DNA from 2 places in the Mycobacterium sp. RTGN5 genome. Region 2 is predicted to be linked to the other one. Evidence: predicted binding sites of a transcription regulator. Region 2 holds the regulator's gene; the other holds the start of a gene.
The links. The regulator LexA, encoded in region 2, represses DNA repair genes until DNA is damaged. The targets are predictions, from matches to a motif close to CGAACANNTGTTCG.
Positions count from the first base shown of each region.

Region 1: a site for LexA is predicted at 2,485-2,498, ahead of SLQ31_RS22810 (HNH endonuclease signature motif containing protein). Genes of this name have one in related genera too.

Region 1 covers NZ_JAPZLA010000005.1:125,703-130,259, reverse strand. Annotated here, with positions in the region: gene ppc (phosphoenolpyruvate carboxylase) at 1-2,381, opposite strand, end outside; gene SLQ31_RS22810 (HNH endonuclease signature motif containing protein) at 2,512-3,876, shown strand; gene SLQ31_RS22805 (MarR family transcriptional regulator) at 3,935-4,381, opposite strand; gene SLQ31_RS22800 (zinc-binding alcohol dehydrogenase family protein) at 4,454-4,557, shown strand, end outside.
Region 2 covers NZ_JAPZLA010000001.1:2,379,935-2,384,491, reverse strand. Annotated here, with positions in the region: gene SLQ31_RS11615 (alpha/beta hydrolase) at 1-242, shown strand, start outside; gene SLQ31_RS11610 (PhzF family phenazine biosynthesis protein) at 288-974, shown strand; gene nrdR (transcriptional regulator NrdR) at 982-1,446, opposite strand; gene SLQ31_RS11600 (LysM peptidoglycan-binding domain-containing protein) at 1,611-2,105, opposite strand; gene lexA (transcriptional repressor LexA) at 2,337-3,026, shown strand; gene SLQ31_RS11590 (hypothetical protein) at 3,057-4,557, opposite strand, start outside.

The DNA of each region.
Region 1 (4,557 bases), on a different contig from region 2:
TCAGCGATCCACTCCTCGAATGCGGTACCCGTGCCGTACCAGCCGGGCAGCATGACGCGCGACTGGCTCCAGGCCAGCACCCATGGGATGGCGCGCAGGTCGGCGATCGACGTGGTGGGTTTGCGCGACGTCGGACGGCTACCGATGTTGAGTGAGCCGATCTCACTGACCGGCGTGGACTCCTTGAAGTACTCCACGAAACCCGGTGTCTCGTGGACTAATTCGGCATACGCGCGCTGGGCGCGAGCGGCGAGGTCGTCGAGCACGTCGTAGGCGCTTTGGGCCAGGTCGCCTAAGCCCTCGGTGTCCAGCAGCGTCGACTCGAGCGTGGCCGCAAGCAGCGTCTCCAGGTTGCGGTGGGCGATGCGCGGCTCGGCGTACTTGGCCGCGATGATCTCGCCCTGCTCGGTCAGGCGCAGGGACCCCTTCACCGCCCCCGGCGGCTGGGCCAGAATCGCGTCGTAGCTCGGACCGCCACCGCGGCCGACCGTTCCACCGCGGCCGTGGAACAACCGCAGCCGGATACCGGTTTTGCGGGCCGACTCCACCAGATCCAGTTCGGCCCGGTACAGCGCCCAGTTGGCGGCCAGATATCCGCCGTCCTTATTGGAGTCGGAGTAGCCGAGCATGACTTCCTGGCTCTCGCCGCGGGCGTGCACCATCGCGCGGTAGAGCGGAAGGTCCAGCACCGATTCCAGGATGGCCGAACCGCGTTGCAGGTCGTCGATCGTCTCGAACAGCGGCACAATGCCCACTGGGGCGTAGACCTGCTCGCCGGAAACATCCAGCAGCCCAGCCTCTTTGAGAAGAATCCCGGCTTCCAGCATATCGGAGACCGACTGGCACATGGAGATGATGTAGTTGGGCACCGCCGCCGGGCCGAACACCCGGACCGCCCGGGCGGCCGCGAAGACGATGTCGAGTTCCTTGCGAGCCAACTCCGAGAGCTCGGAGTCGTCACGGACCAGCGGGCGTCGGGTGGCCAGCTCCCTTGCCAGCACCTCGACACGCTCCGGCTCGGACAGCGATGCGTAGTCGGGGTGCACCCCGGCCCAGGACAGCAGTTCGGCGATGACCTCCTCGTGCACGTCGGAGTTCTGCCGCATGTCCAGGCCGCTGAGGTGAAAACCGAAGACTTCCACCGCGTCCCGGAGTCGGGCCAGCCGATCGTCGGCCAGCAGCGCGCTGCCGTTGGCGCGCAGCGAGGCGTCGATGACGTCGAGGTCGGCCCGCAACTCGGCCGGGGTTTCGTACGGCGCCATGCCGAGATCGAGAGTGTGCGCCGGCGTGCGGTCCAGAATGTCCTTGCCGGTGGCGGTCAGCCGGGCGTGGACCACGCGCAGCGCCCGCCGGTAGGGCTCGTCCAGCCGGGCCGGTTCGTTGCAGGAGTCAGCCAACGCGATCAGCTCGTCGGTGGTCTTCACCAGCCGCGCCGACAGCGACAGCTCCTGCTCGAGATGCGTCAGTTCGGCGAAATAGTGCCCCAACGCGGTGTACGCGGCGCCGCCGGTGGCCAGCCGCACCACCTCGGCGGTGACGTTCGGGTTGCCGTCGCGGTCACCGCCGATCCACGAGCCGGGGCGCAGGATTGGCGCGGCCAGCAACTCGGTGTCGGGCCAGCGGGCCCGCAGCGCGTCGCGCACTTCGGCGTTCACCTTCGGGATCACCTCGAAGAACGCGGCCGGGTAATACCGCAACCCCACTTCGATCTCATCCTGAATCTTCAAGCGGGACAACCGGATCAGCGCCGTCTGCCACAGCGTCAGGATCTGCCGGCGCAGTTCGGTTTCGACCGGCTGGCCGTCCTCGGTTTCGTCGTGGCCGCGCAGCCGCACCCGCATCAGCTGGGTGATGCGGTGCTGGGTGTCGAACACAGTGCGGCGCCGGGTCTCGGTCGGATGCGCGGTGATCACCGGCGACACCAATGCGCCGCGCAGTGCGTCGGCGACGGTGGCCGACTCCAGCTGCGCGGCATCCAGCTTTTCGTACGTGGCGGCAAGGGTGCTGTTCTGCGGCGGTTCGCCGGCGGCGACGTGGATGGCCCGGCGGCGTTCGCGGTGGATGTCCTCGGCAACGTTGGCCAGCAGCGCGAAGTGGGTGAAGGCGCGGATCACCGGAATGGCCTGATGGATGTCGATGCCGTCGAAAAGCCTGGCCAGTTCGGACCGGTCGATTTCGGATCGGCGCACCCGGAACGATTCGACGCGGGCCTGCTCGACGAGGTCGAACACCTCCTCGCCGTTCTGCTCGCGCACGGTGTCGCCGAGGATCGTGCCGAGCAGCCGGATGTCCTCGCGCATCGGCTCGGTGGCCTCCCGGCCGACCTTGGTGCGGGTGACCGCGCCGATCGGCTCCAGGGACACGTCGGGGACATCAGCCATCCCTCAAGTATCGGGGTGCGGGATGGGGGCTGCAGAGCGAGGCCTCGTGGGGTTGTCCACAGACCCGGATTCATCCACAGATTGGATTCTTGGCCGTTGTATTCGAATGTGTGTTCGATAACGTGGAGTCATGACCTGCGAACCCCTCACCGCCCAGGCGGTACATGACCGGGTCCGCGCCGAACTCAAGGCTGTCGACGCCGCGTACGACCGCTTACGGTCGGTCTGTACCGATTTGGCCGGCAATGCCTTCCGGATCGAGGTGGCCGAACGCCTGGAGGGTCAGCACCGGGTGAACCGGGGCCTGTCGTATCGGATGTTCGGTGAGATCGCCGAACCGGTTGACGGCGGGACCATGCCCGCCGGGGTCAAGGTCCGCGACGTGCTGACCGCCCGGTTGCACCTGACCGCCGGGGAGGTGAAACGGCGGTTCCGCGTGGCATCACGCATCCGCAACCGCCGGTCGCTGACCGGGCCGCCACTGCCGCCCGAGCTCCCGGCGCTGGCGGCCGCCGTCGAGGCGGGCGAGGTCGGCGAGGACCATATCGAGGCGGTGTGTCGTGCGCTCGACCGGCTGCCGTCCGCGGTGGCGCCGGCCGATCGCGACGCCGCCGAGCGGGTATTGGTACGCCATGCGCGGGAACAGGATTCAGCGTTCGTCGCCGCGATCGGCACCGAGATCGCCGACGTACTCAATCCGGATGGCACCTTCACCGACGAGGATCGTGCGCGGCGCCGCGGAGTGGTTCTGGGCCGACAGGGGCCGGACGGGATGAGCAGGATTTCGGGCTGGCTGGATCCCGAGTGCCGCGCGTATCTGGAGGCGGTGACGGCCGCGCAACGGCCTGGGCGACATGTTCCCGACGGCGTCGACGGGCGAGACACCCGCACGCCCGAACAGCGCTGCCACGACGGACTGAAACAAGGGTTGAAGGCCGGGGTGGAATCCGGGGCCCTTGGTCAGCACCGCGGCCTGCCGGTCACGGTGATCGTGACGACGACGCTGGGCGAGCTGGAGCAGGCGGCGGGCTGGGCCCGCACCGGCGGAACCGGCCGGCTCCCGATGAGCGACGTCATCCGGATGGCCGCCGAATCGGTCCAGTACTTGGCGGTGTTCGAGGATCACTCCGCGCGACCGCTGTACCTGGGCCGGGCCAAACGCCTTGCGACAGCTGATCATCGGATCATCTGCTACGCGAGGGATCGCGGCTGCACCAAACCGAACTGCTTCGAACCGGGCTACCACTCCGAGGTGCACCATGCACGGCCGTGGAGCCAAGGTGGTCCGACCGACGCGGACAACCTGTACTTCGGCTGTGCCTGTGACCACATGATGGCCACCGAAGGCAAGTACACGACCACCGTCACCGAGGATGGCCGGATCGCCTGGGGCGACGGCACCGGTCCCCCACGCGTGAACGACGCACACCATCCGGAACGGCTGCTCGAGGAAGACGACGAGCCGCCGGACCCGAATCACGAGTCCCCGCCATAGCGTCCTCACTAACGGTCGACCCGCTGCGGCTCGACCAAATCCGAGTACTGGGCACGGTTTACGAGGGCCGCTGGTTCCCGTCCGGCTGATCGAGCATCGCGACGAGCAGCGTCGTCAGGCGCTTCTGTTCGGCGGTGGACAGCCGGCTGGTCATCGGCGCCAGCAGATCCGCCACCTCACCGCCGACCTGCTCGGCCAGCCGGTGCCCGGCGGCGGTGAGGCTGACGTGGACGGCGCGGCCGTCGTCGGCGCTGACAGTGCGGCGCACCAAGCCCCGGCGCACCGCGCGGTCCATCAACCCGCTCACCGACGACCGCTCCAAGCCCAGGAACTCAGCCAGCTGGGCCATCGTGGGCTCGCGGTCGCGCAGGATCGCCAGCGCCCTCAGCTGCGTCAGCGACACGTCGTGCTCGGCGGCGGTACGGGTCAGCAGCGCGATCACCGTGAACGACGTCTGCGCCAGACCGTCGACCAGCTCACCTGACACCCGGTCCGCATCCGACATGGCCATAGCGTAACCGATTAGTTCGTATTACCATCTAATTAGTTCGCAATACCACTTAAATGAGGAGCTGCCATGCACGCCGCTGTCGTCACCGATTTCGCTCACCCGCCCGCTTATCGCGAGTTTCCCGAGCCGCACCCGGCCACCCCGGACAACGTCGTCGTCGACGTCATCGC
Region 2 (4,557 bases):
TGCCGGGTTCCCGGCTCGAGATCTTCGCCCGCTCCGGGCACTTCCCGTTCCATGACGACCCCGACCGTTTCGTGGAGGTCGTCGAGCGGTTCATCGACTCCACCGAGCCCGCCGACTACGACCAGGATGTGCTGCGCGAACTGTTACGCACCGGCCTGTCCGAACGTTTGGTCACCGGCACCCTCGACACCCGGGTGGCGGTGCTCGACGCCATGGGCACCGACGAGCGCAGCGCTACCTGACGCTCTACCCGCCACCGTCCGCCACGGGCGTCGTAAAGTCGAAATATGACCGTCGACGTGACCGTGTTGCGGGTGTTCACCGATGCGCGTGGCAACTTCGGCAATCCGCTCGGCGTGGTCGACGCGTCGACGGTGCCCGCCGCTGAGCGCCAGCGCATAGCCACCGAATTGGGTTATAGCGAAACAATATTCATCGACCTGCCGAACAACGGGTCGACGACCGCGCAGGCACACATCTTCACTCCGGCCATCGAGTTGCCGTTCGCCGGGCACCCGACCGTGGGCGCGGCGTGGTGGCTGCGAGAACGCGGCACGCCGGTCAATACCCTGCAAGTGCCGGCCGGCATCGTGCAGATCAGCCACGACGACACCCTCACTGTCGTGCGGGCGCGGGCGGAATGGTCACCGGAGTTCGCCATTCAGGAACTGGATTCGGTGGACGACCTGCTGGCCAGCGACCCGGACGACTACCCCGACGATGTCGAGCACTACCTGTGGGCTTGGCTCGATCGCGACGGCGGGCACATCCGATCGCGGATGTTCGCCACCGACCTCGGTGTGGCGGAGGACGAGGCGACCGGCTCCGCGGCGGCGCGGATCACCGACTACCTGAGCCGGGACCTGACGATCACCCAGGGCAAGGGATCGCAGATCTATACGACGTGGAACTCCGAAGGATGGGTCTTGGTGGCCGGCCGGGTGGTCAGCGACGGCGTGCGGCAGCTGGGCTGACGGCGGTTCAGCCGGAGGTGCCGACGGCGCGATGCGCGCGCAGCGCTTCGATCTCGCGCTCGAAGTCCTCGGCGGAGCTGAATGAGCGGTACACCGAGGCGAATCGCAGGTAGGCGACCTCGTCGAGTTCGCGCAGCGGGCCGAGAATGGCCAGGCCGACCTCGTTGCTGGGGATTTCGGGGGAACCGGCGGCCCGCACACTGTCCTCGACCTGCTGAGCCAGCAGGTTCAGCGCGTCGTCGTCGACGTCGCGGCCCTGGCATGCCCGGCGCACCCCGCTGATGACCTTCTCCCGGCTGAATGGCTCGGTGACGCCACTGCGTTTGACGACCGCCAGCACCGCGGTCTCGACGGTGGTGAACCGCCGCCCGCACTCCGGGCAGGATCGGCGCCGCCGAATGGCCTGGCCCTCATCGGCTTCTCGGGAGTCGACCACCCGGGAGTCGGGATGGCGACAGAACGGACAATGCATGACCGCTCCTTCGCCTCCGCCGCAGCTCGATGCTTCGAGCCACCCAGAGCCTACCTGCGCCGTCCGTCGAGCGGCCACGTCCCGGAAACTGGGACCAACGAGCCCGCGGCCATCGAGGCCGCTTGTCCGGCACACGTTTTGGACAGCCATGCCGCGCCGGGTGGTCACCCGATGGGCGCGATGAGGGTCTGTCCGGCGTCCAGCGAAGCCGAATCGAGCTTGTTCAGGTCGCGGATGCGCTGCATGACCTGCCCGGCGGGCGCGTCGGGCGCCACCCGGCCGGCGAGGTGTTGCAGGGTCTCCCCCGCCTGCACCTGAACCACGGCGAGCTGATCCGGCAACTGATCGGTGGCGGCCGTCGGCGTGCCACTGAGATGACCCACCAGCCCCAGCCAGAGGGTGATGAGCGCGGCCACCGCGGCCAGCGCGATGGTGACGGCGGTACTCACCGGCCGGCGCGCGTGCGGCGCCCGCGAGAATGCGACGCCGGTGCCGGGGTAGCGCATCGGCGCGATGGCCGGGTGCGCCGGGTACGGCCGGTGGGCGCGCGGACGGACCGGGCGACCCCGAACCGGCGCGGCGGACCTGACCGCCGCCCGGGGGCGCATCGGCCGCACCGGTGCTGATGGGAAAACCTGCCGATCGTCGATAACGGTCACGTCTGCTTCCTTCCTCCAAGACGCCCACTGTTCGCTCTTGTGTTCGAACTGTACTCGATCATGCGTTCGAAAACCGAACATGTGAGCGAGCGTGTCTGAAGAATAAATCCGGCCACCGACAAGTTTTGATGTGCCTAGATTCGGGTGGCCACCTGCACGATCATCGGGCGCGACACGCAGGCGTCGAACAAGTGTTTGATTATCGATGCCAGCACGACTACATTCGGGCGCATGAGCGACCGCACTGAGCTATCAGGCACCGACACACCGAGATCAAGCACCGATCCCGGGCTGACCGAGCGGCAGCGAACCATCCTCAACGTGATCCGCTCCTCGGTCACCACCCGCGGCTATCCCCCGAGCATCCGCGAGATCGGCGATGCCGTCGGCCTCACCTCGACGTCGTCGGTGGCGCACCAGCTGCGCACCCTCGAGCGCAAGGGCTACCTGCGCCGCGACGCCAACCGCCCGCGCGCCGTGGACGTGCGCGGCACCGACGAGGTGACAGCGGTGCGCACCGACGTCGACGGCTCGGACGCACTTCCCGAGCCGACGTTCGTGCCGGTGCTGGGCCGGATCGCCGCCGGCGGCCCGATCCTGGCCGAGGAGGCCGTCGAGGACGTCTTCCCGCTACCGAAGGAGCTCGTCGGTGAGGGCTCGCTCTTCCTGCTCAAGGTCGTCGGCGAATCCATGATCGACGCCGCGATCTGCGACGGCGACTGGGTGGTCATCCGCCAGCAGAACGTGGCCGACAACGGCGATATCGTCGCGGCGATGATCGACGGCGAAGCCACCGTGAAGACGTTCAAACGCACCAGCGGTCAGGTCTGGTTGATGCCCCACAACCCGGCGTTCGACCCGATTCCCGGTAACGAGGCCGCGATCCTCGGCAAGGTCGTCACCGTCATCCGCAAGATCTAGCGGACACTCCGCCTCGATCAGGGGCGCAGCTCACTCCGCCTTGAGGAACCCGTTCGCCTGAGCGAGTTCCTCACTGGCGAACCATACTTCGGGCACGGTGTGGTCGTAGAGGGCCGAATCCGGGGTGTAGTAGAGCCCCGAATGGGTGTTGGCCTTGATCACGTAACCCTCGGGTGCCTGATACGGATCAGAGAGCGGAAGGTGGATCGCCGGACGCGACGAGGCAGCCCCAGCCGAGACATCGGACTGCAGAATCTCTGCCGGCGCAGTGACCGATTGATCGTCGTCGTCGAGATCCTCGGGGACCTGCTCGTCGACGAACTCCGCCTCGGCGAACTCCTCTGGCTCCGGCTCGGCTTCTGGCTCGGCGGCGCGACGGCGCCCGCGCGGCTTACCGAGGTCGCCCATGTCGAGTCGCCACATCGACTGTGACTCACCAAGGTTCACCACTGCATGGCGCCCCGAATCAGCGGCCTCGTCGTCGTCCTCGATCTCCTCGATCTCGGCATATTCATGCTCGACGGGTACCTCGGCGGCCTCGGCTGCGTCCGTCTCGTCGGAATCCACGGGCTCGGCGGGAATGAGCGTCGGCGTGGTGTCGATCGAGTCCTGATCCCCATCGAACACGTCCTCGGGCCCAGGCTGCGACTTCTCGTCGCCACCCGGCTGCGCCCAGGAGAACCCGGGCGCCTGGGCGACCTGCACGCGGCCGCCATCGGGATACGTCGAAAAGCGGTCAGGCGCCAAAACACCCGTGGAATCCTCGTGCTCTCCCGGCCAGTGATCGTCATCGTCGTCGTATTCCGAATCGTGGAAGTCGTCGTCGACCTCGATTTCGGTGCTACGCCGCCGCTGCAGCCAGAGCAGACCCAGGGCGATCACCGCGACCAGCAACAGCGCCGGAATGATGATCAGCAGCCACCACCAGTGCCAGGTGAAGCCGTTGCCGGACTTCGGCGCCGCCGAACCCGCCTGCGGCCCGGTCGCGTTGGGCACTTGCACCCCAGCCAACTGCCCGGCCAGCTCCGGCGGTTTGGTGGTGAACTTGTTGCCGGACTTGTTGAAGGAGATCTCGCCACCGCTGAACTTCTGCGTCACGGTGTCGCCGTTGGCGCTCTGCTCGCCGGTCGGCACGCCGAGCTTGCCGCCCGCCCCGCCCAGCTTCGCCCACGCGGCGTTGATCGCACCGCGCACCACGATGGCGCCGTTGTCGGGCGTCCAGAAGATCACCGGCTTGTCGGCGGCGCTGAACGCGCTGACACGACTGTTCGGGGCGCCCCCGTCGGCCTCGGTGCCGGCCGGCAGGCCGAGATCGCCGGTCGGTCCACCCTGCGCCTCGTACTTCGACAGGATCGCGCCCGTCACCGCGTGTGCGCCCGTCGCCGGTGAGTAGAAGATCTTGCCGCCGGTGTAGTCCTGCACGGCGCCGTCGGTGCCGACGGGACTTTGGGCGCCCTGCCGGGCACCGAGCGACCCCGAGAGCCCGCCCGCGGCGCGCCACGCCTCGTTGATCGCCGTCGTCGCGTCGGTC